One region of the Sporosarcina beigongshangi genome, then DNA from elsewhere that is predicted to be linked to it. Evidence: riboswitches for the same ligand, from Rfam matches in the RefSeq annotation. Region 1 holds a riboswitch; each other region holds the start of a gene.
The links. A riboswitch is a leader RNA that binds a small molecule or an ion and turns the genes downstream of it on or off. The one in region 1 is predicted to bind thiamine pyrophosphate.
Positions count from the first base shown of each region.

Region 2: it holds a riboswitch for thiamine pyrophosphate, as region 1 does, so the genes downstream of both, tenA (thiaminase II) here and thiT (energy-coupled thiamine transporter ThiT) in region 1, are expected to answer to the same signal.
Region 3: it holds a riboswitch for thiamine pyrophosphate, as region 1 does, so the genes downstream of both, R2B77_RS08120 (ABC transporter substrate-binding protein) here and thiT (energy-coupled thiamine transporter ThiT) in region 1, are expected to answer to the same signal.
Region 4: it holds a riboswitch for thiamine pyrophosphate, as region 1 does, so the genes downstream of both, tenA (thiaminase II) here and thiT (energy-coupled thiamine transporter ThiT) in region 1, are expected to answer to the same signal.

Region 1 is NZ_JAWLIR010000028.1:95,127-103,257, forward strand. Features, by position in the region: gene R2B77_RS13065 (DEAD/DEAH box helicase) at 1-745, shown strand, start outside; gene map (type I methionyl aminopeptidase) at 802-1,548, opposite strand; gene R2B77_RS13080 (DUF4870 domain-containing protein) at 1,831-2,178, opposite strand; TPP riboswitch at 2,286-2,388, shown strand; gene thiT (energy-coupled thiamine transporter ThiT) at 2,470-3,030, shown strand; gene R2B77_RS13090 (hypothetical protein) at 3,070-3,804, opposite strand; gene R2B77_RS13095 (GNAT family N-acetyltransferase) at 4,013-4,558, shown strand; gene R2B77_RS13100 (beta-class carbonic anhydrase) at 4,686-5,261, opposite strand; gene R2B77_RS13105 (aminopeptidase) at 5,595-6,827, opposite strand; gene motA (flagellar motor stator protein MotA) at 7,026-7,844, shown strand; gene motB (flagellar motor protein MotB) at 7,828-8,131, shown strand, end outside.
Region 2 is NZ_JAWLIR010000008.1:6,990-15,120, forward strand. Features, by position in the region: gene brnQ (branched-chain amino acid transport system II carrier protein) at 1-146, opposite strand, end outside; gene R2B77_RS05830 (AAA family ATPase) at 525-3,614, opposite strand; gene R2B77_RS05835 (exonuclease SbcCD subunit D) at 3,611-4,768, opposite strand; TPP riboswitch at 4,918-5,021, shown strand; gene tenA (thiaminase II) at 5,238-5,930, shown strand; gene R2B77_RS05845 (ABC transporter ATP-binding protein) at 5,917-6,666, shown strand; gene R2B77_RS05850 (ABC transporter permease) at 6,663-7,403, shown strand; gene R2B77_RS05855 (ABC transporter substrate-binding protein) at 7,400-8,131, shown strand, end outside.
Region 3 is NZ_JAWLIR010000011.1:28,395-36,525, reverse strand. Features, by position in the region: gene R2B77_RS08150 (NAD(P)/FAD-dependent oxidoreductase) at 1-971, shown strand, start outside; gene sigJ (RNA polymerase sigma factor SigJ) at 1,014-1,880, shown strand; gene R2B77_RS08140 (TatD family hydrolase) at 2,049-2,849, opposite strand; gene R2B77_RS08135 (ABC transporter ATP-binding protein) at 2,830-3,564, opposite strand; gene R2B77_RS08130 (ABC transporter permease) at 3,557-4,330, opposite strand; gene R2B77_RS08125 (thiamine-binding protein) at 4,327-4,617, opposite strand; gene R2B77_RS08120 (ABC transporter substrate-binding protein) at 4,630-5,640, opposite strand; TPP riboswitch at 5,742-5,850, opposite strand; gene nagE (N-acetylglucosamine-specific PTS transporter subunit IIBC) at 6,155-7,603, opposite strand; gene R2B77_RS08110 (PRD domain-containing protein) at 7,670-8,131, opposite strand, start outside.
Region 4 is NZ_JAWLIR010000031.1:95,826-103,956, forward strand. Features, by position in the region: gene R2B77_RS13885 (choice-of-anchor I family protein) at 1-1,599, opposite strand, end outside; TPP riboswitch at 1,805-1,911, shown strand; gene tenA (thiaminase II) at 2,006-2,695, shown strand; gene thiM (hydroxyethylthiazole kinase) at 2,692-3,435, shown strand; gene thiD (bifunctional hydroxymethylpyrimidine kinase/phosphomethylpyrimidine kinase) at 3,432-4,268, shown strand; gene thiE (thiamine phosphate synthase) at 4,231-4,914, shown strand; gene thiW (energy coupling factor transporter S component ThiW) at 4,911-5,408, shown strand; gene abc-f (ribosomal protection-like ABC-F family protein) at 5,505-7,181, opposite strand; gene R2B77_RS13920 (histidine phosphatase family protein) at 7,588-8,124, opposite strand.

The sequences.
Region 1 (8,131 bases):
GAAATTGAAAATGCATGATATACGTCATATTGTGTTGGATGAAGGAGATCAACTTCTATCTCGTGATCACCGTGTAATTGTAAAAAATATGATTGACGCAGCGAATCCAGACAGGCAAGTAATTGCCGTTTCTGCAACGATTACAGAAGAAATCGAAGTGGTTGCTAGTAAGTTTATGAATGACCCCATTCACATTCAAGTCAGTGCTGAGGAAATGCCGAAATCAGGTAAAGTGGTCCACTCATTTGCTAAGACGGATGTGCGAGACAAGACGGATGTTTTACGGGGGATTTCACATTTAAAAGGAATTCGAGCCCTAGCTTTTATTAATAATGTAGACCAGCTTCGGATGAAAGAAATGAAGCTCAAGTATAATGAGGCCCCGATTGCGGTACTGCATTCAGAAATGAAGAAATTTGAGCGACAGCAAACGTTGGAAAACTTCCGAAAAGGGGAGTTGCGTGTGCTAATCGCAACGGATCTTGCGGCACGCGGGTTGGATATCGAAGGTTTGACGCATGTTATCCATGTAGACGTGCCCCATACGATTGAACAATACTTACATCGGTCAGGGCGAACAGGACGTGCAGGAGAAGACGGAGAAGTGCTAACGCTGTTGTCCTATGCAGAGGAGCGCGATTACCGTAAGCTAACAAAAGGCATTAAAACGGTCCAAAAGGTTTGGTATAAAGGTCAACTGACAGAAGGTAACTCGAAAACAGTTGGAAATAATAAGAAGAAATAATAAAAAGGGCTACTTTTTGAATCGACACGGATTCAAAGGGTAGCCCTTTCTGCGGATTAAATTTTAGTCAAAATAATTGGTTCACCTTTAGTAACGATAATCGTATGCTCGATTTGTGCAACGAGTGAATGATCAGGTGTAACGAATGTCCAGCCATCTCCTGATTCAATAATATGCTCAGCTTTTTGTGAGATGAAGGGCTCAACTGCCAGTACCATTCCATCTTTCAAAAGCGTTTTGTCGGAAGGGTCATAGTAATTCAAAATATGCTGTGGTTCTTCATGTAATGATTTACCAATGCCGTGACCCGTTAAGTTTTTAATAACGGCTAGCCCGTGATTTTTTGCCTCACGTTCGACCGCTTTACCGATTCGGTTCAAACTGGAACCCGCCTTCACATACGTCATCGCAAGCTCAAAGGCACTTGCGGCAACATCACAAAGCTGTTGTTTTTTATCATCAGGTGTTCCAACAACAAAAGAAATACCTGTATCAGCGAAAAAGCCGCCATAAGAGCCCGAAACGTCGATATTGACAAGATCTCCGTCCTGAATAATGCGTGCACCTGGAATGCCATGCGCCACTTCATTGTTGACACTGATGCATGTATAGCCAGGAAAATCATATTGGTCAATGGGTGCGGAAATTGCTCCTTTTTCTTCGAAGAGACGTCCAGCGAGCTCGTCAATTTCTTTTGTTGTTTTACCCGGGACAGTTGCCTCTTTTAACGCTTCGCGAATTTCAGCAACAATCTTGCCGATTTTTTTTAGTGCTTCAATATCTTGTTCAGTTTTTGCAATCATTTTGCACAAATCCTTTCTGCCGTTCGGTTTTCTATAACATACTATATCATATTATAACGCAGAAAAAAGCCTGCAAACTTGAAAGAGATTGCAGGCATGTGAATTATTTTTTTGAAGTGGTTGGATTAGAAGTTTTCTTGTTTGCCATTATTTTTCGTACAATTGGATAGGCAATGGGTGCTATTTTAATGGCTGTCTTAATTAATTTTCCGATATTCAAATGTATTCTCTCCTAAGAAAAGTATTTTGTATCCCATTCCCGCGTTTCAAGTACGATAAACCTTATTTTAACACCTTAATGCCTTGGATAATATTCCATATGACGATGATGACAAATAGAAGTCCATAAATCAGCATGAAAATAAACGGGGTTAATTGCCAAAAACTGAAGTTGAAGTTGTTGCCAGAAATCCCGCTTATTTGACTTGTTAAAGAAAACATAGAGAAAGAAAAAATAACAAATCCTGCAATGAGTAATATGGTCGGGACGAGATGGGAGACAAGTGAACGTTTTGCATGAAACTTAATTTCTCGGTTATCTGACATGAAATAAATGATGACGGGCAACAGTAAAGGAGCAAAAAAAACGCTGAAATAGCATAAGGAAGCTAATAGTTTATTGTTTTGCAAGAGTATCCCTCCGTTATATGTTAACTATATATGTTATTTGTGATACTTGTTAATTATCTTGCTTAAAGAACCTCCATCTTATACAATGAATGATGTAATTGAATAACTTGAACCACAAGGGGTGCCTTTCTGGGCTGAGATTGGACAATTTGTCCTGACCCTTCGAACCTGTAAGATTATTCTTGCGTAGGGATGTGGATGGCAACCATCATTTTGTGATGTCCCATTCTATCCGGGATGTCTTTTTTTATGCCCGGAATCCTACACAAACTAGTAGGAGGAGGAAGTCATTTGGATCGTAAGCGTCTGCAATTTTTACTCGAAGTAGCTATTTTGGGGGCTATATCATTTGTACTGGATCAGATTGGTTTTAAAATAATGCCGCAAGGTGGATCGGTTACACTGTCGATGTTACCGATTATCGTCATGGCATTTCGTTGGGGGATTCTTGGTGGTGTATTGACAGGATTTGTTACTGGTGTTTTGCAAATTGCAACGGGTGCCTATGTTCTTAACCCGATTCAGGCAGCACTCGATTATTTTGTAGCCTATGCACTCGTTGGTGTAGCGGCAGTTACCCTCGGTTGGCTGTTAAGTGGCAAAGCGAAAGGTAATAATGGAACGATGATCAAGGCAATCGTTGTAGGTACGGTGATTGGCGGACTTCTTCGATACCTTGCTCATTTCATCGGAGGAATCGTGTTCTTTGCGTCATTCGCACCTGAAGGACAGCCAGTTTGGCTTTATTCGCTCATATATAATGCAAGTTATATGATTCCTTCCATCATTTTATCAGCATTTGTAGCCTCATTATTATTTATGAAAGCACCGCGTTTGCTAAAGCGTACATGAAAAAACGCCGTTCTTCCCAAAGGAGGAGCGGCGTTTTTTCTATTTAACGGAAGTAAGTTGTTTTCTTTTGAAAAAAATCACGACAGCAATTGCCGCAGTTAAAAAAAGTGCTGCTGCCGAGACGAATAATTCATCTACACCGTTTTTCACTGCAATACCTATAAATGCCCATATAAATACACTACTTAGGGCTATATCCGCATGGTGGTATAGAAAATGGAGAGCAATGGCCGTAGCGAAGGTCAAATAAATGACTGTCCATAACGGATCACTGAGTCCCCACCCTGACCATTCATGTAGCGTTAGGACATAACTGATATTAGCAATGGTCGCAATGAAAATCCAACCAAGGTTAATGGCAATCGGAATTCTACCAAACAATTGGTTGTTTTTTTTAGGGTAAGTGAAATATAGGGCTAGCAATGTAACGAGTAACAAAGTCATGAAAACAATGGTCCAATTAAAGAAACCATAATGCCAAAGCAGAAGCCAGACAATATTAAGCAGACAGCTAATTGTAAATAGGATAGCTCGCCCGCTCTGTAGTGATTGGCTGGAAGTAGCATTATTGCGTTTAAAGCCGTAGAGCCAAAATGCTAGTAGCGTATAAATAATAGCCGACAATGCGAAGACATATCCGGCAGGCATGAAAAGCACTGGTAATCTGCTTGCGATGACCACTGTTGTACTGCCGTTAAAAGGTATACTATTTGCTGCTACATTGACAAGGATGATGGCAATGAGCGAAAGGGTCATAATCATAATTCTATACATATTCAAATCCTCCTATTGAATAGTATACATAGGAAAGGTAGAACCTGCGAAGGAAAGTGTGAAGTTTCCGTCACAAATTAACTTCAATCAGTGGGAGCTCTCCGAATTCCCAGTAGTGTAATTGAATAATTTCGCCTTCCTTCGTTTCATGTTATACTATAAGAAGCTTTTTTACGAAAATTTAGAACAGCAGAAGGGTGAATGGGTAGTGATTTTGCTTGAAGGTAAAACGTGCTATTTACGAATATTAACAGAGGATGACGCAAAGCTCTTCACTGAATTACTAAGTGCAAATAAAGACTATTGGTCTGTTTTTGAACCTCGTCATGAAGCGAGTTATTTTACGGTCGCTACTCAAAAAGAGAAAATCAGAGAGTCGATTTATCAAATGCGAGATAGAAGAGAATATAACTTCGGTATATTTGATTCGGATACGAGTAGACTTGTTGGACATATCTCCCTTTATAGTATTAAAAGACTGCCTTTTTCAAGTGGCTTCGTAGGCTATTCGATGGATGAGAGAGAGACAGGACGAGGGCTTGGTACAGAAGCGGTTAGTCTCGTTACTAATTTTGCATTTGAGAAGCTGGCCTTGCATCGAGTGGAGGCATTTGTTTCACCGCGTAATATCGGATCTATGAAGGTATTGGAAAAAGCGGGCTATTTGCAAGAGGGTCTCATGCAGAAATTGCTATACATAAATGGTGTTTGGGAAGATCATTATATGTATGCAATAATTGAAGATGATTTTTGAAGGGGTAAGAATATTTTGCGGAAATGGGCAATGAAAATCAAGGGCTGGTATCTGTAAAAGATATCAGCTCTTGTCATGTCTAGGTATGCTATTTCTACTTTTGTATATTTCCCGGGAAATAAGTCGACTAATTCTGTACGGCGAAAGCGTAGCCATCGACAATTATATCAAGTTTACCTGTATCAGGATGAGCAACAAGCCCATGGATAGGCACTGTTTTATCCATCAAGGGGTGATTTCGAACGATATCGACACTCATTCTGACGCTTTCTGTCACATCACTAAAGCCGTGAAGCCAATCTTTCATGTCTACGCCCGAATATTGTAGTGTTTTAAAAAGACTACGATCAATTCCGCGGTCAACCATCTTATCAATAATACTACTTGTTTCTATGGAGCTCATCCCACAATCATGATGCCCAACAATGAATACCTCGTCTGCTTGCAAATCGTAGATTGCTAAGAGCAAACTCCTCATAATTCCACCAAAGGGATGATTAACAATCGCACCGGCACTTTTAATAATTTTGGCATCACCATTTTTTAAGTTCATCGCTTTAGGTAATAATTCGGTTAAGCGAGTATCCATACAAGTTAAAATAACAATATGCTTGTCTGGGAATTTAGTTGTCGCATATTCTTCATATTTTTTTTCAATGACGAATGTTTCATTAAACTCAAGAATCGTAGAAAGAATAGTCATAGCAACCTCCAATGGTTTTAGTTTAGTTTTATATTACAGAATAAGATGTAAAAAGAAAAGAGCTGCCTATTTGGCAACTCTTAAAATTTTGTTTCAGGTTTTGGATCAATTATTTCTGAATCGGTAGCGATGAAAGCTGTTTGGAGACTTCTCATTATAAATAATGCGGAAATACCAAGACAGACCATGAAACCGATAACTGTTGTGAACATTAAGCCCATGTATAAGACCCCTCTCTGCAATGATAGTTAGCCTCAACTGTCATTATACAGTATAAGAGCCTGTATTTTAAGTAGTAAATCAAAATAGATCATGAATTAATTGTGAAGTTTTTTAGAATGCCCAATTACCTGAACGGAATACTGGTTCTGTAGATCCATCATCGAACACGCCATCAATATCCATTTCTTCTGAGCCGACCATGAAGTCAACATGTGTAATACTTTGGTTTAGTCCGTGTTGAATCAGCTCTTCACGGGACATTTTTTTACCGCCCTCAATACAAAATGCGTAGGCACTTCCGAGCGCAAAGTGGTTGGATGCATTTTCGTCGAACAGTGTATTGTAGAACAGTAGTTCAGATTGAGAGATAGGAGAAGCATGTGGGACGAGCGCAACTTCACCTAAATGCTTCGCACCCTCATCCGTATCAATTAGGCGTTTCAATACTTCTTCGCCTTGCTCAGCAGTTACATCTGTGACACGTCCATTTTCAAATGTGATTTTAAAGTTATCAATAATATTACCGCCGTAGCTTAATGGTTTTGTACTGGAAACATAGCCATTGACACCCGTTTTCAACGGTACAGTAAAGACTTCCTCTGTAGGCATATTCGCCATAAAAGTATGTCCTTTTTCGTTGACGCTACCTGCACCACACCATAAGTGGCCTTCAGGTAATTCCACTGTTAAATCGGTGCCTGGTGCTGTGTAATGCAATTTACGGAAGCGTTTATTATTTAAGTAATCCACTTTTGCATGTAAGTTGTTGTCGTGCTCAACCCATGCTTGGACGGGATTGTCTTGGTCAGCGCGTACAGCTTTGAAAATAGCGTTCCATAATGCATCCACTTGTTCAGCTGCTGGAAGATTCGGGAATACTTTGGCAGCCCATGCCTCCGAGGGTGATGCAATTACTGTCCAGCTAATTTTGTCAGACTGGACATATTGACGGTACTTATCGAGGGCTTGCCCAGCCGCTTTTTGGAAATCCGCGATGCGTGAAGCTTCAATCCCTTTTAAAAGATCGGGACTTTGAGAAACGATGCTCATGAATGCTGCACCTTTTTCTGCAAGCTGCTCGCGTTCCATCACTTTCCACTCAGGAAATTCAGCAAAAGAATCGGCAGGTGCTTGTTCATAACGTAAACGGGAAACAACGTCATCAGCCCAGTCTACAAATACTTGACGTGCTCCTGCTTCATATGCTTTTTTAGTAATAACTCGAACGAATTCTGTTGCTTCGGTTGAAGCACTGATATAAAGGTATTGGTTTGGCTGAATATTGACCCCTACATTCACTGCGAGTTCAGCATAGCGAGACAATTGTTGTTCAAAAGTTGACATGTGAAATTACTCCCTTCCTTATCACTTCTAATAATACCAATATACCCGATGTGCCTGCAACGTCGAAATTATTTGACGGGTTGTGACACTTTCCTAAGTAAAGTTAAATTTCCTAGATTTATTCTGTCGGTCTCTCTAAAGAAATTAAGAAAGATGCCGAAATAAGAAGAAGAATGGAATTTTTGGAGGTTCAACAATATGGATTTATCGACGGTTTTTGGGCTTATACTTGGGTTTGTCGCACTATTTGTGGGGATGACGCTAAAGGGTGTTACACCGGATAACTTGCTGAACGTAGCAGCTATTCTCATTATCATTTTCGGGACAATCGCAGCAGTTGTTATTGCATTCCCGATGAATGAGATTAAGCGCGTACCAAAACTTTTTGGCATCATCTTTAAGGAGAAAAAACTGGCGTCTGATTCTGATATTATTCGCATGTTTTCTAGCTGGGCTGATGTTGCACGACGTGAAGGGCTGTTATCACTTGAGGCCAAAACAGATGATATCCAAGATCCATTTTTGAAAAATGGCCTAGGTTTGGCTATTGATGGACAAAATGCTGATTATATTCGTGATGTCCTAAGCGAAGAAGTGGATGCCATGGAAGATCGTCATGCGGCTGGTGCTCTTATTTTCTCACAGGCGGGTACCTATGCACCAACACTTGGAGTTCTAGGGGCGGTAGTAGGACTGATCGCAGCGTTGAAAAACCTAAATGATATTGATGTGTTAGGAACAGCTATTTCTGCGGCATTTGTCGCCACATTGCTTGGTATTTTTACTGGATACGTTCTGTGGCATCCGTTTGCTAATAAGTTAAAGCGGAAATCGGCTGAAGAGGTCCGTCAAAAAATGATGATGATTGAAGGTATTCTCTCTGTGCTTGAGGGGGAAGCACCACGTGTCATTGAGCAGAAACTATCGTCCTATCTATCTGTTGAAGAGCGACGCAAATTAGCTGCTAAAAATGAAGAGAGCAAGAAGGAGGCGAACCAGTTTGCCGAAGAGACGTAAGAAGAAAAAAGAAGCTCATCATGTTGATGAATCATGGCTTTTGCCATATGCCGACCTTCTGACTCTTCTTTTCGCGCTTTTCGTCGTACTATTTGCATCAAGTACAATAGACGAATCGAAATTCAATCAGATTTCATCGGTTTTTAATCAAATATTCGATGGCGGACACGGTATGATGGAAAACGCAGCACCTACGCCTGTTCCCGTACCAAAAGAATCTATGGGAGCAAATACAGAAAACTCCTCTTATTTAGAAGACCAAAGATCACTAGGTGAAATTCAGGAAA
Region 2 (8,131 bases), on a different contig from region 1:
AAAAATCCGATGATTGCGGGCCAAAGATTTGTCCCAGCATACTGTCCAAGCTGTGCAGGGAAAATTAAATTTCCTGCTCCAAAAAACAATGCGAATAACATAACACCAATAATCAGATATGATGAAAATGCTAATTTCTTCTGCATACTTTCAGTTCCCCCTTCGATGTCAAATCCGATTACGTTTATGCAATATATTGCCGAGAATAATGATACTCTTTTTTTCTGAAAAAAGCAATATATTTCTGATAACTTTATTTTTTCCCGCAACAAAGAATATCCTCATTCCCCCTTTGAATACGCCGTTTTATTCTGATTATTATCTATTTACGCATTATTAAATAACCAATAAAACGTTTGTAATTTATGAATCTTTTGAAATTTAAATAGTTTTCGAAATCTAGTGATTCACTTCACAACCTTATGTGCTTATTAATGCCATCAAACACTATGTAAGTGTGGACTGCTAGACCGCAAAAAAAGTCCGTCTGCATCGAACAATATGCAGACGGACTTACTGGCTATTCATTTAAGGATAAACTTCGTTTGACTATGACCTTCCCTCGACTTTTTCACTTCGAGAATAGCTGGGAATGCTGCTTTTAGTTCTTCTACATGTGAAATGACGCCAATCATTCTACCCGACTTCTGTAGATCAATCAGTATATCAATTGCTTTGTTCAGTGACTCTTCATCGAGCGAACCAAAGCCTTCGTCGATAAACATCGTATCAATAGATACCGAACCTTGGAAGCTCTGAATAACATCAGCCATACCAAGTGCTAGGCAAAGAGACGCATTAAACTTTTCACCGCCCGACAATGTTTTTACATCGCGCATTTGTCCCGTATAGGCATCATAAACATCGAGTCCTAACCCACTTTGTCTACCTCGAACTTCCTGACGATCACTGCGGATCAATTCAAACTGACCAGCCGACATTTCTTTTAGTCGTATGTTCGCAGACTGAATAATTCGCTCTAAATATTCGATTTGAATAAAGCGTTCAAATGATAGGCGTAATCCATTATGCCCTCTGACAACATCATATAAATCAGTCACTTTTCCAAATTCTTTTTCAAGCGTTGTAACGATTGTCATGGACTCGCCCATTTTCACTTGCAATTGGGTAGCTATTTTCACGAATTCCACTGAGCTATTATACGCGGTTAAAGCCGTTTCATATGTTGTTTTTAATGAAACGAGGGCTTGATCTATCCCGCTAATATCAATCTTTTCTTTCCCATCTAGTAATGCCGAAAGCTCTTTTACAGCCTCACGTACAGCATAAAATTGTTGCTTAAAGTCCTCAATCTCAGATTTTAACATTGCAATTGACACTTCATCCATTTTCGCTTCTTGATAAGCTTGCACCGTTGGAAATTCTGATTTTTGTAGAGCCTCTACAAATCGTTGCTCTGCAGTATGCAGTTTTTCTTCCACTTCATCAAGTGCCTGTTTCGCATGAACTTCAGCAGATTTACTAGTTGTTAGACGTTCTCTTCCTTCTTCACGACGTTTCTGAATCGTTTCCCATGCATTATCTAATGTTCTTTTTTGTTGCGTTAAGGCGGCAATACGTTGCTCAAGTATGTCTAGTTCTCGAATTTCTTCTGGAATCGCATTCAATATCTGCTCAAAAAGGGCATGTTCTTTTTCATAGGTAGCTTGGCATTCAAACACTGCACGTTCGATAATTGCCTTATTTTGCATCAATTCCTCTGCTATTTTGCTCTGCTGTGCTAGCTTGTCCTTCAATTGGCTTAGTTCCTGTCGCGTCGTACGAAGTAACATAACTTCCTCTTCCAACTGCTTTTTAAGTGTATGCAATTTGCTGTTTTCAGCTTCAACCTGCTCCACATCAACATCAATTTTGACAAGCTCACTCTTTTTCACGATTACTTGCTTGAAAGAACTATCATAATTCGCTACCGCTGTCCGGTACTTACTCTCGATGCGCGCCAAATTGTCGTTTGCCTTTTCAAGTTCTTCCTTCGTAACCTCAACCTCACCACGATGCGCTTTCTGTGGATGATCTCCACTTCCACATACAGGGCAAGCTTCTCCGTCATGAAGCGTCGCTGCTAATGTTGCCGCTTCGTTCATAAGCCAATCTTGCGCTAGTGTTTCGTATTCTTTTTTACTGTCCTGATAAAAGGCTTCCTGTTTATTTCGCTCGTTGGCAAATGTAGACGTTTGTGCTGCCAATCCAATAAATTCATCGACAATCCGGCATTTTTCGATTGTAACTGCTAGTAATTCAACTTGATCATCAAATACAATTAGCTTCTTTTCTAATTGCTCTATCTGATTTTTGAAGGCATTTACTTTTTCTATTTCAGTGGCTGATTTTTCATTTGTTGTCTGCAAGCTTGCCTGGCGTGTCTGCCATTCTTTTTTTAGAAGAACAAGCGCCTCTTTTTTAGATGCCAGCTCTGCAACTTTCGGCAATGCATCCTGTAACCGAATCAAGCTCTCCGCCAATTTTTCCCGCTCAGTTTTTTTTCCTTCTTCTATTATATAGCGGGTTTCAATCTCTTCTACTTCTTTTGCAATCAGTTGAACACTGTGAACAGCTTTTTCAAGTTGCCCTGTTTTAGTGCCAACCTCCTTCTGAAGCTCTACAAATTGCCTTTCTAATTGTTCAACCGCCACTGCCCGCTCCGCATCCCCAAGTCGCTTCGCTTCTTTTTCCAAAAATGGGACCTTATTCGATAGATCTGTGTAGAGCGCTTGTCTTTTGGCCAACTCCTCGAATCGCTCATTTACTCCTTTGGCTGCATGGTACTTTTCAAGCATCTCTGCATGTTGTTGGACAGCCGTGTCATAATGATGTTTATCGACTACTATTTTTTCATCATAAAATAATTGCTCCGTCCTCAATGCGCTCATCACTTGATGATCATTAAAGTTATCATTGGCCAATACATTAAAAATAGCAGAATCGCGCTGTGGTAATAATGATGGGATTTGCTTAATCAGTCCATCTTTTTGTTGCTTTTCGCTGATTAGTTTAGCTTGTGCCTCATCTTTCTTACCCTTCAACTTGTCTACAACTTCACGATAGGGTTCTGTTCTAAATATTTTCCGCATAATTGTTTCTTTATTTTCTGTATCTGATGTTAAAAATTTTCGAAACTCCCCTTGTGGCAACATGACAATCTGGCTAAATTGAGCCTGTGTAAAACCAATTAGTTCTTCAGCTTTCTTATCGATTTCAGACACAATTTGCCGATCGACAATCGGGACTTCTCCGTCAGCTGTCACTTCATAAAACTCATAACGGGCAGCCGTTTTCGTTTTATTACCTTGTTTGACATACGGAATTTGACGCAGTATGCGATACGTTCGGTTCTGAATATCAAACAACAACTCAACTGTTGTCGGTACAGCATCGTCCGCAAAGTCACTACGCATCGCTCCACTATCCGTCCTGTCTTCACCACTCGCTTGTCCATATAAAGCAAAGCAAATCCCATCAAAAATCGTCGTTTTCCCAGCACCCGTTGCACCTGAAATTACGAACAATCGATTATCTTCTAACTCCCTAAAATCGACGATTTCCGTCCCTTTATACGGTCCAAATGCCGTCATCGTTAATTGGATAGGTCTCATTTCTCAAGCCCCTCCTTATGCATAACTTCGTGAAGCACTTGCGCAAACAAGGTCTCCGTCTCTGTATCTGCGGCTTCGCCCTTCATTTCCTCGTAAAATGCTTTAAATAGAGCAACGTCATCCTGTTTCTCATGTTCAATTCGGGATTCATCCTCTGTCTTTCTTCTTGGGATATGAATTTTTCTTTCTATATGCATAGCATTTGGATAAACCGACCGTATTTTTTCCATTGGGAATAAAACCGGCGTGTCATCTAACAATTTAACAAAGACAAAATCATCACTGATTGGATGCAATAAAATATCCCCCATCGTGCCTTCGACTGTCCTCATATCATGCTGAGGTATTAGCTCCCGTTTTTCAACCGTCACTTGACCTTGTGCATCAAGTTCAACAATGAAAAAACCTTTGTTGTGATGTTCCTCAGAAATTGAATATTTCATAGGTGAGCCCGCATAACGAATCGTTTCATTCAGCACAAAATGCGCCTGATGCAAGTGACCTAGTGCTGTATAATGAAACAGCTCGAATAACTGCGCTGAAACATATTCTGCACCACCAATGGCTAATGGCCGTTCCGAATCGCTCGTATTCGCTTCACTTTCTCCGTGTGAAGTGACAAATGCATGTCCTACAAAAACATGACGTGTATCTTTTTGCAAGTTTTCTTGAATTCCTTCTATTACTTTTTTCATCGCATCGTTATGATTCGAAATCTCTTCATCACCGTGAAGATGCTTCACAACAGACGGGTCTGCAAACGGCACTAGATGGAAATGAACTTCGCCGTGTTCATCTGATAAAATGACTGGCTCAATGTGCTTCGTCATTTGACCAGCAATATGATATCCGTTGGCCCGCATCAATCCACTTCCAAAATTGAGGCGGCCTGGACTATCATGGTTTCCACCAATGGCCAAAACAGGTATCTTCAGTTCCATAATAATTTTTTCCAGTACTTCATCCAATAGTGCAACCGCTTCTGTTGGGGGTACCGCGCGATCATACAAATCACCCGCAATCACGATAGCGTCCGGTTGCTCTTCCTTTATTGCCTCAATAAATTGATCAAGCACATAGCGCTGACCGCCCGTCATATAGACTCCTTGAACAAGCTTGCCCAAATGCCAGTCTGCTGTATGAAAAAATTTCAATTTCATGTCCCCTTTCAATGCTCTTTTCTACTACTTTACAGGACTGAGACGTAAAAATGAATTCCTTCCCCCTTTCCTCCTATTTCCAAACTAGTAGTTGACCTTATAGTCTAGGTATGCTTATAATAGGGCAAATCCAATTGCATAAGATTCACCGCTAGGGGTGCTCGAACAGAGCTGAGAGAGGCATGTGCCTTAACCCTTATAACTTGAACTGGTTAATACCAGCGTAAGGAAGAGGTGCTGACATAATTCTGCCGGTCTGTTTTCCGGATAGCTTTGACTGTCTACAACCCACTTCTTCAAGGAGTGGGTTTTTCACTTTATTCTTCCGAATAAAGTGAAAGCCTCCGGCGGATGCCACAGATTTTCAGAGGAATTTATCGAGAAAGCTCGATAAAAATTTGGGCTCAAATACGCCAAGGCGAATTTGAGTGTTTAGATTAAAATTTTAGGGAGTGTTTTAGTTATGAAATTCACTGACCGCTTGCTTGAAAAGACATTACCAATTTGGAGACAGAATCATAGTCACCCATTTGTCCAAGGAATAGGCGATGGGACACTCGATCCGGATAAATTCAGATTTTACATGGTGCAAGATTACTTGTATTTAATTGATTATGCAAAAGTATTTGCTATTGGGGCTGTGAAAGCGGATGACTTGGAAACGATGGGTAAGTTTGCAGCACTCCTCGATGGTACACTCAACACCGAAATGGCATTACATCGGGGCTATGCAGAACGCTTTGGGATCTCTGAACAAGAACTTGAAACAGCTAAGCCCTCGCCAATTGTTCTTGCTTATACGCACTACATGCTGCATGTTTGTCAAAATGGGACAACTGCTGAAGTGATTGCGGCATTGTTGCCTTGTGCATGGAGTTACTGGGAAATTGGTAAGGAACTAAACGCCATTCCAGGCGCTGCTGATCATCCTTTATACGGGGATTGGGTGCGTATGTATGCATCAGAGGAATTCGGAGAATTGGCTAGTTGGTGTATCGATTTGATGGATAAAGCGGTGGCTGGAAAACCAGAACATGAATTACTGAAGCTGGAAGAAATCTTCCTTAATACGACGCGCTTTGAATACATGTTTTGGGATATGGCCAATGACAAACAGATGTGGCCAGGGTCGGAAACCTTACATGCTGGCGTTTAACAAGGTTTCATTCGGCTATCCATCCGGTAGCATGATTCTCGATGGGCTGAGCCTTACGATTCATCCTGGGGAATTTATTTCGATTGTTGGAGTTAGTGGTTCCGGAAAAAGCACAATTTTCCGCCTCGTTACCGGATTAGAAGAACCGTCCACTGGCTCCATTTCACTTGCTGGAGAGACAAACGGAAATCGACTCGGCAAGGTAGGCTATATGCCACAGCAAGATTTGCTTCTACCATGGCGGACGATTGCAGATAACGCCTGTCTGCCTCTTGAAATAACAGGGATGACTAAGCACACGGCACGTGAACAAGTACTGCCTTTATTAGAAGAATTCGGTCTTGCTGGAACAGAGAACAGCTTTCCTGCTGAACTTTCAGGTGGCATGAAACAGCGCGTTGCTTTTCTACGTGCCGTCCTTTCCGGTAGCCCCCTTCTATTGTTGGATGAGCCGTTTTCAGCACTCGATGCGATTACACGGCTATCCATGCAGGAATGGTTAATTGGCCAATGGAAAAAAAGACAAGCTACCGTGTTATTCATTACCCATGATGTCGAAGAAGCCTTATTTCTATCTGATCGTATTTTTTTATTAAAAAATAAACCGGTCACTTCAATCGAAGAAATCGACATCCCGCTTGTAAGACGGCGAATGAGAAGTGATAGTCATCACCCGGAAATGATTGCGTTGAAAGAGCAGTTGCTTTGTCAGCTACGAAGCGAGGTCCGCGCATGAGAAACACCTCTTCCCTTCTCATTATTGTCTTGTTCGCCGGTGTTTGGGAGCTTGGTGCACGGCTATTCAATAAACCGTTCATCCTACCTTCACCTAGTCAAATTGCTGTTCGATTTTGGGAGCTGAAGGACGTTCTTTTACTGAAACATTTGCCTATCACCTTGCTAACGATTGTCATTGGACTCATTATGTCGATTAGTTTAGGCGTTGCTATTGCTGTCTGGATGTCTGCCAATTCGAATGTTCGTAAGGCACTCTATCCAATTTTGATAGCATCCCAAATGATTCCCATTATTGCGTTGGCACCTATTTTTGTCTTATGGTTCGGTTATACCATTTGGAGTAAAGTTGCCGTCACCGTGCTAATCACTTTTTTCCCGATTACCGTCAATACATTTGACGGACTATCTTCCGGAACAAAAGACATGCACGAACTTTTTTTAACGATGGGTGCTACGAAAAAAGATATTTTCTTGAAATATTCCGTACCAACCGCACTGCCGCACTTCTTTTCAGGCTTGAAAGTCGCTGTAACACTCAGCGTAATTGGTGCAGCTATCGGAGAATGGCTTGGTGCACAAGCGGGGCTCGGATACTTTAGCCGTCGAATGATGACGCAATTTGATGGTGCCGCCGTGTTTGCACCCATTGTAGTACTAACTGTCGTCGGAATTGTTTTATTTAGTAGCGTGACATATATGGAAAATCGTCTGTTAAAATGGAGGTCAAAAAGTTGAAGAAGATTACATTATCATTAACGAGCATCGCATTAATTCTACTACTTTGCGCATGCAATCAAAATGAAACGAAAAAAGTGAGCATTATGCTCGATTGGTACCCAAATGCTGTGCATAGTTTCCTCTATGTTGCTGAGGAAAAAGGCTATTTTGAAGACGAAGGAATTGAGCTTGATATTCAGTTCCCTGCAAACCCAACTGATCCTATCAATCTTGCTGCTGCAGGAAAAGTGACGCTTGGGATTACCTATCAGCCTGATGTCATTATTGCGCGGTCCGAACAAGACATTGGTGTCAAATCGATCGGGGTCCTTGTTCGTTCTCCACTGAATCATGTCGCATTCTTAAAAGAAAGCGGTATCGAATCACCAAAGGACTTGGAAGGTAAAAACGTCGGCTATACAGGTATTCCCTTAAATGAAGCAATGCTACAAACGATGATGAATGTTGACGGTGCTGACTATAGCAAAGTGAATATGGTCGACGTTGGTTTCGAACTGAATTCTTCATTGATTGCAAAGAAAGCGGACGCCGTCATCGGTGCGTATATAAATCATGAAGTACCCTTGCTCGAATATGAAGGATTCCCTACAGGCTATATCGACCCGACAGACTTCGGCGTGCCATCATTTTACGAGCTTGTCATCGTGACAAGTGACGACACATGGAAGAAAGAACAACAGAACATTGAAGCATTTTGGCGCGCAGTTGGCAAAGCTTTCATCGAT
Region 3 (8,131 bases), on a different contig from region 1:
ATGGGGTGGAGATTGTACGGGCAATAGTTACGAAAATTGAAGCTAGGGAAAAAAAGTTGTTGTATCAAGATGCCATGGGAAATGAGAATGCGATGAACTATGACATACTCGTTATGGCGGCTGGAAGTGTAGTTCGGCAGCCTGACCGGGAACAGGGTGGAATGCCATTGGCGACGCTGGACAGCGCGTTAAAGATTAGAGGCGTATGGCTTGCCAATATGAAACAGGCTGTAACGGCAACGAGTGCGAAAGAACGTGAGCGATTGATGACCGTAGCTATTGCGGGAGCAGGCATAAGCGGCATAGAGACCGCCGCTGAATTGGCTCATTACATTCGCAAGGATGCAGAGCAGCTGGGGCTTGACCCAGAAGCGGTGAAAATCAACTTATATAATACGAATAAAAGACTTTTCCAGGATAGTCCGGCTAAGGTTGGGATGAAATTGGAACGTATTCTCCAGGACTGTGGAATAAAGGTTATCCATGGGAGCCGCGTATTTCGAGAAATGGAGGGGAAACTAACATTAGCCAGTGGTGAAACGTTGCCAGTCGGTCTATGTGTCTGGACACTAGGCTTGCTACCTAATCCGCTGATGCGAAATATCGGCATGCCGGTCACTGATGAAGGTTATGTAATTACTGATTCTAGCTATCGGGTTCAAGATGCACAAGGAGTATATAGCATTGGAGATTGTGCTAGAATTGTGGATCCACATAGCGGACGTGCGGACGGGATGACCTGCAAAGAAGCAATTGCCCAAGCGGCAAGGCTTAGCAAAATTTTGTTGGCTGACCTTGAAGGGAAATCTGCACCTTTCCATACAAGTTATATGGATTTTTTCTGCATTGGACTTGGTCCAGAGAAAGGATTGACTTGGGTACGTAAATGGGGTATTGATTTTGTTATAACAGGCAAGTTGGGATGGCGCATAAAAAAATATACATGGGATTTTGCAAGTTTTATCAAATAAAACGAATTAAGGATGGGTGGACCTGGAAAGGAAGTGATGAAGATGGATGAGCTATACACTAGGTATAAAGGATTGTTGTTTACACTTGCTTATCAGTTGACCGGATCGTCTTCTGATGCGGAGGATGTAGTGCAGGATATATTTTTGAAGGTGCATGATGTAAATCCGAAAGGTATAGCCGAGGAGCCGAAAGCCTATCTGTGTAAAATGGTAACCAATCGCTGCCGAGACCTGCACAAATCGGCGCGCAAACAGCGGGAACAGTATTTTGGGGAGTGGCTTCCGGAGCCCATTCCTACTTCGAATGATGAAATGTTTGACCATGTTGTGCGTGACGAGTTGTTGTCATATGCTATGCTGGTGCTACTTGAGAGGTTATCCCCAGCGGAGCGAGCAGTGTTCGTTCTAAGGGAAGCACTTGGCTTCGAATATGCTGCTATTGCCGAAATCATTAGTAAAACGGAGGCAAATAGCCGCAAGCTGTTCAGCCGCGCTAGAGGGAAGATGGGCATCAACTTCGAAGAGTCCGTTCGTTCTGAGTCTGTTAACGAAACATGGGTCCGTCAATTTGTGACTGCCCTCGAACAGGATAATATGGAGCAGGTCGTATCTATGCTTGCGAAGGATGTCATCTTGATTTCAGACGGAGGTGGGAAGGCGTTCGCTGCCGTTCATCCAATCAAATCACGAGATTTTGTTTCCCGTTTCCTATTTGGTCTCATTCATAAGTCAAAGCATTACGAGGAAGGCGTAAATCTTGAAATTAAAGATATTAATGATCAAACTGGGCTGATTGTACGTTCAGGAGAAGTTGTCGAAGCTGTCGTATTGATACATGTAGAAGGCACTTCAATTTGCAACATCTATTTTGTTAGGAATCCGGATAAACTGCGTCTATTCTCAACTTAACTTTTTCATGAATGCTTCACAGATTCAGGGGAGTTCGCTCAAAAGACTGCAGGTATTGTGAAACTATTCCATCCCGTCATTCAGCCCACCTCCGAACCTCCCGAATTTGAAAGTAAGTCATTCGAAATAAGAGAAAAGGAGTTGCGCAATTGTTAAGCGCAACTCCTTTTAACGTAAATACAATCTTTTCGTATTGTCATATACTTGGCGGTAGACATCATGATGCTCCATTTTTTTCAAGGAGGCAATCTTAGCAATAGAATGGTGCATCATAGTGGGATGCGTCATCGTATGTTCAAAAGGTCCAGTGAATGGCCATGGACCATCTGTTTCGACAAGTAAGCGTTCAATCGGATATTGTTCAATGAGCCGTTGGATTTCGGGTTCATAAACACAATCGGGCGTCACGGATACATAGTAACCATTGCGCATCATCCGCTCGATTGTCGACGGTGCACCCTTGAACCAATGGAAATGGGCCTGCGTCACAGAATGCCGTTCCAATAGATCACATACTATGTCAGCATCTTCGTACACAGCATGGAGCACGATCGGTTTATTCCATATGTTTGCTTGACGGATAAATGCTTCGAGTGCTTCCTCATAGGGCTCAAGCTGTAGGTCAGGATTCTTCTCCTTCAAATAATAGGGGAGTCCGACCTCCCCAATGGCAACCATCCGTTCTTTATGTATGTCCATAAAAGAAAATAGCTCTTGTAGGTCAGCATCTGAAGGTGGTCCCTGCTCGGGATGATAGCCAAAGGCGGGATGGATGCCACAATGAGCTTCCGCAAGCTTGAGATTGTTGATGCTGGAAGCGAGATCCATCGACACATTGATTAAGCCGTTTAGTGTAGAGGATGGATGTTCCAAATCGTCGATAATTGCTCTCTGTCCGGCTATATCATATTGATCAAGATGGATATGTGAATCAATGATTGGCAGTTGATTATTTTCCTCGTAGCTCATTATGGATCTCCCTTTTTAATTGCATAAATGGCTCACTCAACAACATACTTTCCGTCCGTGGTCTTGGAAAAGGAACACTAATTTCCTTTTGGATGGACGCTGGTTTATCGGAAAGAATTAAAATTCGGTCTGATAAATACAGAGCTTCTTCGATATTATGTGTAATAAATACAATCGATTTACGGTATTGCTCCCAAATAGCCAGCAGCCATTCCTGCATTTCAAATCGCGTGAATTCATCGAGTGCAGAGAATGGTTCATCTAAACAGATGATGGACTGCGGGCTGTTAAGACTGCGAATAAAGGCGACGCGCTGCTTCATACCACCGGATAATTGGTGTGGATAGGCTTGTTCATAGCCGCTTAGTCCGGCTTTTTCAATGAGTTCCAATGCAGTTGCAGTGTCTTTTTGTCCCGCAATTTCTGAACTCAGTAATACATTTTCTAAAATCGTTCGCCACGGAAACAACGAAGCATTTTGTGGCATATAGCTAATGTGGCCACGTGAGTTGTTGAGCGTGTTGCCATCTAGCATAATCTCACCGTGATCTGGTGGATACAAGCCACCAATGAGTTGAAATAATGTGCTTTTCCCGCTGCCAGACGGGCCAACAATCGTGACAAATTCGCCTTCATCGACATGAAAGGACACATCTTGTAGCACATGATGATCACCATAAGATTTTGAAATCTGCTGTAACTGTAACTTACCCATTCGATGAATTTCCTCCTTGTCGCTGCCAGCGGAATAGCCATTTTTCAATCCATGCAATGATAGCGAAAAAAGTCAAACTTAGAATCATAATGAGCAAAATGGCAACAAATACGCGATCCGTTTTAAATGAAGAAGAGGCCAGTGTCATATAAACACCGATTCCTTTATTCGCACCGAGCCATTCTGAAATAACAGCCCCCATGACACTATAGGTAGCGGCGATTTTCAGACCAGAAAATAGCGAGGGAAGGGCATAGGGCCATTGTAATTTCCAAAAGATTTGTCGATTCGATGCCCCTGTCATTTTCATATAATGCAATAGATCCCGGTCCGTTTGCCGTAAGCCATCCAATGTGGCGATGGTAATTGGGAAAAAGCACACGAGTACAATGATAATCACTTTTGGCAACATACCGAAACCAAACCAGATGACGAGTAAAGGTGCTAAAACAATGATTGGAATGTTTTGCGATAAAATCAGAAGCGGATAAAAGGCTTCCTGTAATACGGGTAGACGGAATAGCAATATAGCGACTGCTAGCCCTACGAGTATGCCAATTGTATAACCGGTAAGAGTGAGACGGATGGTCGATAAGATGTGTCCGGAATAATGCGTCCATCCGTGCATCGCCTCTTGCCATACTTGCGTAGGGACGGGGAGCAGCCATGCTGGAATATCAAATAGGCGACCTGCTATTTCCCATAAGGTAAGTAAAAGGATGATGACCAATAAAGGTCGCCATCCTTTTTTTAATAAGTGGTTCAACGGTATTTCTCCGTCAATTTGTCCATGGAAGCGCCGTCTGGCTTATAAAATATTTTTACTTGTGAAATGATGCTTAGTGAGCCTTTTTCAATCATGCGCTCATTCATTTTTTGGACAATAGCTAGCAACTCCGTCAAGTTACCTTCCATTGTCGTTTCCAGCGGTGATACTTGATAAGGGACACCTGCCTCTTCAATGACTGCAATAGCAGCATCGACGTAGGGAATCACATCTTCGCCATTTGGCGTTTTCGGTATGATTTGAATACTAACGAGTGCGTTTGTCATAATAATTCCTCCTCATTTAGGTAAAAATTCATTGGTAAATGCGTCGTCTGCGATAAATTCACCGTCGAGTAAATTGTTGTCAGTCATCCATTCTGCATAGCCTTGCCAAATTTCAAGTTTTTGTTCACCCCAGCGCGGTGCATCGTCTTGGTATTTTGATGAAATCCATTGTTGACTCGCTTTGACCAGTTCTTCATCGAGATCAGGAACCGCTTTCGATAACATCGATGCCGCTTCATCTGGATTGTCAATGGCAAATTCATAGCCTTGCTTAACTGCCTTGACAAAAGCTCGAACCGTATCTGGGTTGTCACTAATCATTTTTTCACTCGTTGTAATGACAGGCGTATAATAGTCCAGCTTGTCAGAGAAATCTTTTAAATACTGCATGTTCAAGTCAATGCCCCGTAGTTCGGCTTCAATGCCTGTCCATGCATAGTAAATCCATGCGAAGTCAATATCACGTTCGACGGCTGTGAAAAAGTCTGAATTCCCCATGTTGATAATTTCAACCTGATTGATATCAGCCTGTTCTTTGTCCATTAATGAAGAGATGACGGCTTGTTCAACTGGAGCACCCCAGCCACCATATGTTTTACCTTCGTAATCCTTCGGTGATTCAATGCCGGCTTTCTTCAAAGAGGCAAATCCCGACGTATTATGCTGGAGAATCGCCGCGATTGACACGACTGGGATCTCTTGTGCACGCGCTTCTGTAATCGTTTCTTGTGCGCTGATGCCAAATTGTGCTTTTCCTGCTGCGACAAGTTGGTCAGCACCCGCTTCACCTGGAAGCATAATTTCCACGTCAAGCCCTTGTTCTTCAAAAAAGCCTTTTTCCTGTGCAACGTACAAGCCCGTGTGGTTTGTATTGGGCGTCCAATCTAGGACAAATTGGATTTTCTCTAATTCGCCATCTTTCTTCGATTCATTACTCTTATCGGTACCACACGCCGCCAGCAACAAACAAAGCATGACGAACAACAAAACTTTTCTCAAACCTATTCCTCCTCTTGGATTCATAGCAATTACGAGTGAACGGTTGCCCAAGGAACACAAAATACATCTCTTTTGAACACAAAAATGCGTTCTCCGGGCAACCGAAGAACGCATAAACAATAGACATGGCTAATGAGTATGTTCCCTCCGCTGGTGTCAACCAGATCAGGTTCTAAGGGTCTATACTTCCAAAGTATATCTCAACCAGTTCGACTGGTCCCCCCACATAATTGTAACTGTATGAATTTTTTATGATTAGTACATCTACTACTCTGCCACATCCGTGTGAATGAAGCAAGTCCAAACTTATAGAGTAGGGGATAAGTCGTAGCATCTCTCTATGTAAGTCGCGGCACTGCCGGGAAAATCCCCAGTCGGATTATGCGTCGTATTGTTTTCCACCTTCCGTCGAAAGTGCCCCCTACGCGGGACAGAGAAGTGCCGCCCCTCTGTGATTAGTAGTATAGTCATTTATGCTAGACAATATACTTGGGAATAGAAAAAAGACCGAGCACGGAGCTCGGTCTTTTCATATACCTTATTTACGCATCTTTTTAATTTCATCAGCTACAAACTGTACGCTTGTGCCAACAATAACTTGAATACTTTGTGATCCGACAACGTTGATGCCAGGTACACCAGTAGTTTTAATTTTGCTTTGATCAACTTTATTCATATCTTTTACTTCGATACGTAAGCGTGTTGCACAATGATCGACAGAAGTAACGTTAGCGTCTCCGCCTAGACCATCATAAATTGTAGCAGCCATGCCTGAGAATTTATTGCCTCCTGCTGCAACAGCTGCGCCGTCTCCATCTTGAATATTCTCATCATCTTCACGACCAGGAGTTTTCAGGTTGAATTTGACGATTAAGAAACGGAAAATCACATAGTAGATAACTGCAAACACTAAACCTTGAACGATTAACATGAAAGGTTGGTTGGCAATAGGTATTTTTAAACTCAAGACAAAGTCGACCAAACCAGCGCTGAAACCGAATCCGGCTGTCCATTGGAACGAAGCAGCGATGAATAGAGATAGACCTGTTAAAGCAGCATGCACTACATAAAGTGCAGGTGCTAAGAACATAAATGCAAATTCGATTGGTTCAGTAACACCTGTGAAGAATGCAGCAAAACCTGCTGCTAGCATTAATGATGCAGTTTGTTTTTTACGTTTTGTTTTAGCGGTATGATACATGGCAAGAGCAGCGGCCGGTAGACCAAACATCATAATAGGGAAGTAACCTGCTTGGTACATACCAGTAATACCTTTTGTACCATTACTAGCCCAGAAGTTAGGGATATCATTAATACCTGCAACGTCAAACCAGAAAACAGAGTTCAAAGCATGGTGTAAACCAGTTGGGATCAATAGACGGTTGAAGAAACCATATAGACCCGCACCAACAGCGCCAAGTCCACTAATTGCTTCACCGAAGTTAACCAATCCAGTATAAACAACTGGCCAGATAAAGAATAGTGCTGCAGAAGCAACTAGCATAGAAGCAGCTGTCATAATCGGAACTAATCGTTTACCACTAAAGAACGCCAATGCGGTTGGCAATTGAACATGACTAAAGCGATTGTACATAGCAGCAGCGATAAGACCAGAAAGAATACCGATAAATTGGTTAGCAATTTTTCCGAAGGCAGCATTTACTTCGGTAGGATCAATACCAAGCAGCATAGCTACAGTGTCAGTTGCTAGCAGTGTTGTGACAACTAGGAAACCGACTAAACCACTTAATGCGGCAGAGCCATCCTTATCCTTGGACATCCCAAGCGCGACACCGACGGCAAATAGGATAGACATATTGTCAATAATCGAGCTACCAGCCTTAATTAAGAAAGCGGCTGCTACGTTGCCAGAACCCCAACCAGTAGGGTCAATCCAGTACCCAATACCCATCAAAATAGCAGCTGCAGGTAATACAGCCACCGGTAGCATTAAAGAGCTTCCCAGCCTTTGAAAATATTTCATCATGATAAATCCACCCCTGTTTCTTGTTTTTTAAAATCGGAAAATAAAATATGATGACAAATCATGTTGCTACGGTTTTCGCAACCGTTCAATATGCAGTGCGATATAGCCTAATTCTTGTTCAGGTAAATCAACTTCATGTTCAGCGACTAATTCCTTCGCGACTTCGACTGCACAATTATAGGAAAGGGGAAACTTCTTTTTAATCATCACAAGCATTTCCTCATCCATTGTGTGCACGCCATAATTATTCATTCTTGCTAAGGTAAAGCGGAGATGCGTGATAAGACGATGGTAGGAAATGTCATCCTCTTCAATCGTAATCGTTAAATGCTTCTTGATTGACTGAACCATGTCTCGGATAATCGTTGTCTGCCGGACGGTATCGTGTAAATCACCTCCTTGTGGCTTCATCGTATGGATGTGTAGCGCAATAAAAGCCGCTTCGTCTTCAGGCATTTCTACCTGGCATTTCTCTTTTATATGTTGGATTGCCCAAAGACCAATTTCAAATTCTCTTCTGTAAAGGAT
Region 4 (8,131 bases), on a different contig from region 1:
GGACACTTCATGAGTCGCCGCTAATAGGGCATGACCTGTAGGGCTCTTATCAGCTGAAATAAAGCGCAAGCCTTCAGGTGATACATCCCCTTTAATATCCCCACTATAATCCCTACTTGTTATAAATGTAACGAATTCGGGTTTCAATGGGTTTGCGAGGTCATAGACCATAATTCCGCTCACTCGCTCCAAAGCGATAAATGCATACTGTTTACCGTCAATTTCTCCACTGACAACAGTTTCTGGTTCTGGACCTTTTGCCGAGCTCCGTTTGTCGTAGGCAATTTCCTCGTTATCCGTATTAAAAAACTTAGGAAGTGCCTCAGCTGTAATTTTCTCGAATTCACTTCCACTATCAAAAACGAGCTCCATTGTTTCAGCATTAAAGATCGAGAAACTGCGTCCGCCGTACGAATGAAGGGCCTCGTAAGAACCATCTGCAGTCATACCTTGCTCGAGTGTAATTTTTGTTTTCTTCATTTCATCAAATAATCCATCTGCCACTAACTGATCGAGTTCTTCTTGGGTGAACCCTTTATAATGATTGGCATTCAATTTAATCTTATCAGCGATATCACCGATTTCCGCCTCTTCAGAATACGGATCGTAATCTCGGGCGTCTCCTTCATTAGGTGTTAAAATATACGTTTTTCCACCGGAGGTAAACGTATCAATGGCATCTGGCATGTAAAAACCTAGAAGTGGAAGGCGTTCAATTGTTGTTTCATCATTGCGCTTCCCATCGAGCTCGTTCCCAGGAATGGAGTGGTCCTTCACCCCAAGCCCTTTCACATGAAGGATTTTTTCTGCTACAAGGTCAACTGTAGCGATGGCATTATTTTCTTGCATCGATACATACGCTAGTTTACTGTCTTCTGAAACCGCTACATATTCAGGCTCCAATTGTTGAAGAACTGTGCCTTTAGAATTCACTCGAACTTTTCCATCGATTTCTACATCTTTAAATGAAAGCGTATTTGCTGTGAAATCACTTGGTTCTTTCGTGACGTCAATGATCGAAATCGTACCTTCCGGATCAACCGCGTAATCATCACTCGGCTCTCCTTCATTTGCAACGATGGCCTTTGTTCCGTCCGGTGTAAATGTCACCATGTCAGGCAACGAACCGACTTGCACGTTCGATATGTATGCCCCGTCTTTCGATAGAAAAACAATATAACCAGGGTCTGTTTTCGGATTGCTCACAACAGAAACAGCAACTAAATCTTTTGTCGGGTGTGATGCCACGCTCGTAATATCTGTTACATTTTCAATTCCAAACTCCGCTAAAAATATGCGTTTTAATGCTCTTACTTTTGTAAATTCACCAGACGTTAATGATTCAAAAGAAAGAATATCAATTCCAGATACGACACCATTTGTTACAAAGGCACGTTTTAGTGTCTCATCATAAGCCATAATTTCAGTACCGCCAATGCCTACAGTGCTGTCATATTGACCAATTTGCGTCACCTTCAAATCATCCCCTTTATATTGAAATAAAGACGATTGTTCCGCAAATACATTATGTGGCTGACTTGCACCAAAAAGAATACTCGCTGCCGCAATGCCTGTAATTATTTTCTTTCTCATTGTCATCTGTTTGCCCTCCAAATATGTTATCTTCCTATCACCAATTCTAGCTGTCTATTATTAAGCTAGTATTAATTTATTGTGTTTTTTCATGCGTAGGTGCCAGAAGCGTTTAGTAACTTTTTATTCGGAGTGGCAAAACGACAAACAATCGTTTTATACCTTGCTAATTGTCCGAATTATGTTATAGTTGTGATGAAAATCGAATATTTATCGCCACTAGGGGAGTCTTGTAAAAGGCTGAGACGCATATAGATATGCGGACCCTTGGAACCTGATCTGGATCATACCAGCGTAGGGAAGTGGGACCGCGCTGTTTATTTATGAACCAAACCATCGTGGGCCGCTTCCTGAGCTAATTCAGGAGGCGGCTTTTTCATTTTCAATATAAGAAATATAGGGAGTGGACAGGATGACATTTTGTGAAGAAGTGCGGTCAGAATGTGATGCGTTATGGCAAGGGAGTTTTGACCATCCATTTGTCAAAGGAGTTGCGGACGGCACGTTGCCGTTAGATGTGTTCAAGTTTTATGTGCAACAGGATTCTTATTATTTATCACATTTTGCAAAAATCCAGGCGCTTGGTGCAGTAAAAGCACAGGATTTATTGACAACACAACGTTTTGCAGCTCATGCGGAGCAGACGTGTAGTGCAGAAATGTCCTTGCATGAGTCTTTTTTCGGCATGTTAGGAATAACCGAGGAAGAACGCTCGACGTTCCAACCTGCACCGACAGCTTATCAATACGTTTCGCATATGTACCGTGCAGCTCATGAAGGTGATTTGGCGGATACACTTGCTGCATTGTTACCGTGTTACTGGTTGTATTATGAAATTGGCGAAAGACTCAAAGACGCGAAACCAAATCACCCTGTTTACGATAAATGGATTCAAACATACGGTTCAGAATGGTTCGCGGAGCTTGTACAAGAACAAATTTCTCGGATGAATGAACTTGCGGAAGCCGTTTCACCTGAAAGACGTACTCAGCTTAAAGAACATTTCCGCAAGAGTAGCTATTATGAATGGCAGTTCTGGGAAATGGCCTGGACACAACAACAGTGGGCCATTCACTCATACGAAGTGGCGGCAAGCCAATGATACAAAAACTACGGGACAATCAACCACTCATACACTGCATCACAAATATTGTCGTTGCTAACTTCCAAGCGAACGGTCTTCTAGCACTCGGCGCTTCTCCTGTCATGGCGGACGCCGTAGAGGAAGCTGCCGAAATCGCTAGCATCTCGTCTTGTACCGTGCTGAATATCGGTACATTAAAACGAGAAACCGTAAAAGCGATGCTGCTTGCTGGAAAAAGTGCCAATCAGCATGGAAAACCTATCGTCCTCGATCCTGTCGGTGCGGGAGCGACCGCTTTTCGTAAAGAATCCGTTTTAGGGATTTTAGATGAAGTCGATGTCACGCTCATCCGCTGTAATGCGGGTGAGCTGGCGGCGATTGCGGGTGCAAACTGGGAGGCGAAAGGCGTCGATGCAGGTGAAGGTGAGGCAGATTTGACGGCACTTGCAGAAGAAGTTGCGCATAGGCATCATTGTATCGTTGCCGTTACTGGCGTGGTCGATATTGTCACCGACGGCAACAAAACGCTTCACATTACAGGCGGGCATCCATTGATGGCCAAAATTACAGGTAGCGGCTGCCTACTAAGTGCCGTTGCAGGGGCATTTTTGGCTGTCGCCAATGGAAATCAGTTAGGTGCAGTGGTAACTGCATGTACTTTTTATAAACAAGCTGGACAACAGGCGGCTGAAAAATCCGAGGGACCTGGCGATTTTCAAGTTCAGTTTTTGAATGCTCTTGGAGGTGAAGCCGGATGACAGCTATCGCTTTAACAGTTGCAGGCTCCGATAGTGGGGGCGGCGCAGGCATTCAAGCCGATTTGAAAACCTTTCAAGAGTTAGGCGTCTTTGGTACATCTGCCTTGACAGCTGTAACGGCACAAAACACACTCGGCGTACACAGTGTTTATCCGATTGATGCGGCTGGTGTGACCGCACAAATACGGGCAGTACTAGACGACTTCAATGTTGGAGCAGTGAAAACAGGCATGCTGTTTTCTGCAGACATCATCCGTGCTGTGGCAGAAACACTACAATCATACGACTCCCCCACGCTCATTATCGACCCTGTCATGATAGCGAAAGGTGGCGCTTCACTTTTATTAGAGGAGGCGGTCGATGCATTGAAAACATTTTTAATCCCAATGGCGTCTGTCATCACACCGAACATTCCAGAAGCGGAAGTGCTTGCCGGGATGACAATCGAATCGGATGAAGATATCGAGGAAGCCGCGAACCGCATTTTGCAGCTAGGAGCAGGAGCGGTTGTCATGAAAGGCGGACATCGACAAGGGGCTCACTATGCGGAGGATTTATTGTTATCTGCAGATGGTGAACGCCTTGCCCTTCGTTCCGAATGGATCTACACCCAAAATACACATGGCACTGGCTGTACCTTTTCTGCTGCGATTACCGCACGGGTTGCGCAAGGCATGCCCATTTCCAAGGCGGTTATCGATGCCAAACGGTTTATCCAAGCAGCCATTTCAGACGGGCTAACTCTTGGCTCGGCAGGACATGGACCCACCAATCACTGGGCATATCAACAACAGAATGCAGCGGCGAAAAAGGAGGCAGTGTTCATTGATTAAACAACAACTACAATTGTATTTCATCATGGGCAGTGTCAATACCGGGGTGTCTGACCCGCTGAAAGTATTGGAGGAAGCACTGCGGGGTGGCGTAACTTGTTTTCAATTACGGGAAAAAGGCAACAACGCTTTAGTTGGTAATGAAAAACGGGCATTTGCTGAAGCCTGTCAAACACTTTGTCAGCACTACAATGTGCCATTCATCGTCAATGATGATGTGGAGTTGGCAATTGCCATCAATGCAGATGGCGTGCACGTCGGACAGGATGACGAAACAGCCGCAATAGTACGGGAGCGGATTGGTAAAGATAAAATACTAGGCGTTTCCGTGCACAATGAGTCTGAAATGTTAGCGGCAATCAAGGTGGGTGCTGATTATGTTGGAATGGGACCAGTCTATATAACTTCATCCAAAGCAGACGCAAAACCCGTCAGCGGGACAGCTCTTATCCAACAAATGAGTAGCCTTTATCCCGCTATGCCGATTGTCGGGATTGGCGGCATTACAGTCGCTAACTTTGAACCAGTCTTAGAAGCAGGTGCTTCGGGCGTCTCCATTATTTCAGCCATCGCCTCAGCTATTGATCCCTATATCACAGTTCGCCGTTTCAAGATTGCGATAAGCAAGGAGGTTTTTTCATCATAACAACTAGAAAAATGGTCATTATGACGATGTTCGTTGCCATTGCGGTTGCCGGCTCCACATTCGTATCATTCCCAGCAGGCATCGCACGCGCCTATCCTGTTCAACATGCGGTCAATGTCGTTGCCGCTATTATGCTTGGACCTATCCCCGCCGTCATGATCGCCTTTGTGACCGGGCTCGTTCGCCTCCTCACTGGCACGGGCTCATTGCTCGCATTTCCAGGTGGTATGATTGGGGCTTTCCTAGCTGGCATTTTGTATAAGCAGTTCGGCAAAACTTGGCTCGCAGCCATCGGTGAAGTCATCGGGACCGGCGGCATTGCGTCACTTATTGCCGTTCCCTACGCCAAAATACTAATGGGTACAACAATGACTGCGTTCTTTTTTGTACCGCCATTTCTTGTATCAAGTATCAGTGGTGCAGCACTTGGTTTAGTGCTTGTCGTACGGTTACAACATACGCGGGTTGGCGGTAGGATTGGGGATACTTTGTAGATCTATTTCAATAAAAACAAGCAGCCGCCTCATTATAACTGGGCGGCTGCTTGCTCAACGTAAATATTTACTTGTGAAATCTATCGTTTCCCAAAATTATTTCCCAGGTAGTTCTCTCAACCGCCTACTCAATTCATTAAAAACCTTATCCAACTCCACATACTTCTTATCCCCCGGCCTCATCAAACTCAACTGTCCAAGCACCGCCTGTAATTCTGTTTCCAGACGCAATCGCTCCTGCGCCGTTTCTTCCGGTCGCACCATAGTCCCACGTGCTTGCCACTCCGCCAACGTCATTGGTACTTTTCGTATCGTTCCCTTGTTAAATACCAATAACCCGCCTGCCATCCGTTCCGTAAAATAACGGTCATGTGAGGCAAACAACAGCGTTCCCGGAAACGACTCCAACGTCTTTTCAAGTTCTTCCCTCGATGGTAAATCCAGATGATTCGTCGGCTCATCCAACACCAATACATCTACTCCTTCAAGGATAAACTGCATCAGCTTCACCTTCACGCGCTCCCCCATACTTAACGCCGACAATGGTAATTGCCAATGCTCTTTCGTAAACCCAAGATTCATCAAATTGGTGCGAATCAATCCCCGTTCCTGAAACGTATCGACATAAAAATACTCCGCCATCGTCATGTCCTCAGGCAAATCCAGCACCGTCTGACTCAAATAACCAATCGTCATTCCAGCCGTTGTCCATAAGTCTCCATCATACGCCTCTTCACCAAGTATCATCCGAAATAGTGTTGATTTCCCGGCACCATTCGAACCAATAAGACCAATACGCTCACCAGCCTGAACTGTAAACGACACATCTGCAAACAATTCCTGCCCCCCAAATACCTTTCGAACCCCCTTCAACTCCAGCACCCGTTTTCCTTTCTTCTTGCGCCCCTTGACGTCAAAAGACACGCCAATTTCGTCTTCTGGCTTATCGATACGATTTTTCTCCAATTCTCCTTCCAGCCGCTTTCGTTTCGAGCGAATCTGCACGTCACGCTTTTTCGCCTTCATCCGAAAGTATTCCTTTCCTCCCATCACTCCTCCGCCCTTTTTCGTCGATTCCGCATGCGCCTTCGCTGACCAATTTCCTAACGCCTCAATCTGTTCCTCCACTAGTGCAATTTTCCGTTGCTGCTGCTCGTAATGCTTCTGTTGCGCTTCTCGATCCGCCTCTTTCTTCTTGCGGTAATCCGAATAATTCCCCGTATACACCGTCAATTTGCCGTGCTCAATCTCAAAAACAATATCCGCCGTTCGGTCAATGAAATGCCGATCATGCGAAACAATCATATACGTCCGCTTACCTTCATTAATAATCCGAATCAATTCCTCCACACTGTCACTGTCCAAGTGATTCGTCGGCTCATCCAACAAAACAAGCTGACTCTCATCAGCAAGTGCCACCGCAAGCCTCATCTTCATCCGCTCACCACCACTTGCAGACACATACTCCGCCCGCTCCGGCAACTTCCACTTGCTACGATACAAATGCATCTCTGACTGTTCCCAGTTCACTTGCCCCTCGTCTTCCTGCTCCTGCCTGGAATACGTAATAGACGGTGCCTTATTACTCCAACCAATCGAGCCCGAAGTCGGTAATATCTCCCCTGCCAACAGCGATAACAATGTCGTTTTACCCGCACCATTCGCACCAACAATGGCAATACAAGCTCCCTCCGGAATATCCGCAGACAACCGATCCAAAATCACCGTCTCACCGTATACAACTGACAATTGATGCAATGTTCCTAAAAGCATAGCCATTCCTCCAAGTACGGAGAGATTAAAAAATCCCTCCGAAAAAGTAATCGGAAGGATTAGTCGCTATGTGCCCAAATCAAATACGCCTTGGCGGATTTGCGTCCAGATTTTGAATTGAGCAAAGCTCAAGTAACTCCCTTCAAAATCTGTGACATCCGCCGGAGGCTTTAACTTGATTCAGCAGTGAACTTCTGCTGAATCAAGTTAAAAGTTCTCTAAAAAAACCCGTTGCATGCGCAATGAGAAATGAAATGACTTAAAAGTAGACAGACTAATCCTATTTTCCGTATGAAGATAAAAAATTCAATTTCTCGGAATCAAAGATTAGTTATCCATCGTCCACCCGTCATTCCCTTCTCAATCAATTACAGAAAGTATATCATAGTATTACGGGTATTAAAAATTAATGCCAAATCCTCTTCACTTCGGCTCCATCATCCGTAATTCGCACCCGATATACATCCGGATTCGACAGTGCTTGCCACCCCTCAAAACTAAACTGCTCATCATAACGCTTTAACAACAACGCCATCAAATTCCCATGCGTCACAAGCACAGTTCGGGAGCCAGCCCCTAGCTCATCAACCACATTACATGCGCGTGACATTGCTTCGCTAGAAGACTCCCCGCCCTCATATTTCAAGTCTTGGTCAGAAAAAGTATCCTCCAGCTTCACCAACCAATCTCCGAAATCACGTGAACTTAGCACACGCTCCGTAAGTCGGCTATCCACTTCTACATGCAGCTTTTTCCTTTCAGCAATTGGCCAAGCTGAGCGTCGTGCCCGCTTGAACGGACTCGAAATAATACGATTGACCTCAATCCCGTCAAAAAATTTCCCAAGCTCTTCGGCCTGCAAAACACCTTTAGCGGTCAAATCCGCATGCGGCGGTTGCCCTTCCGCTGAACAATGGCGCACAATGTAAATTATTTTCTCCAAAATGCCT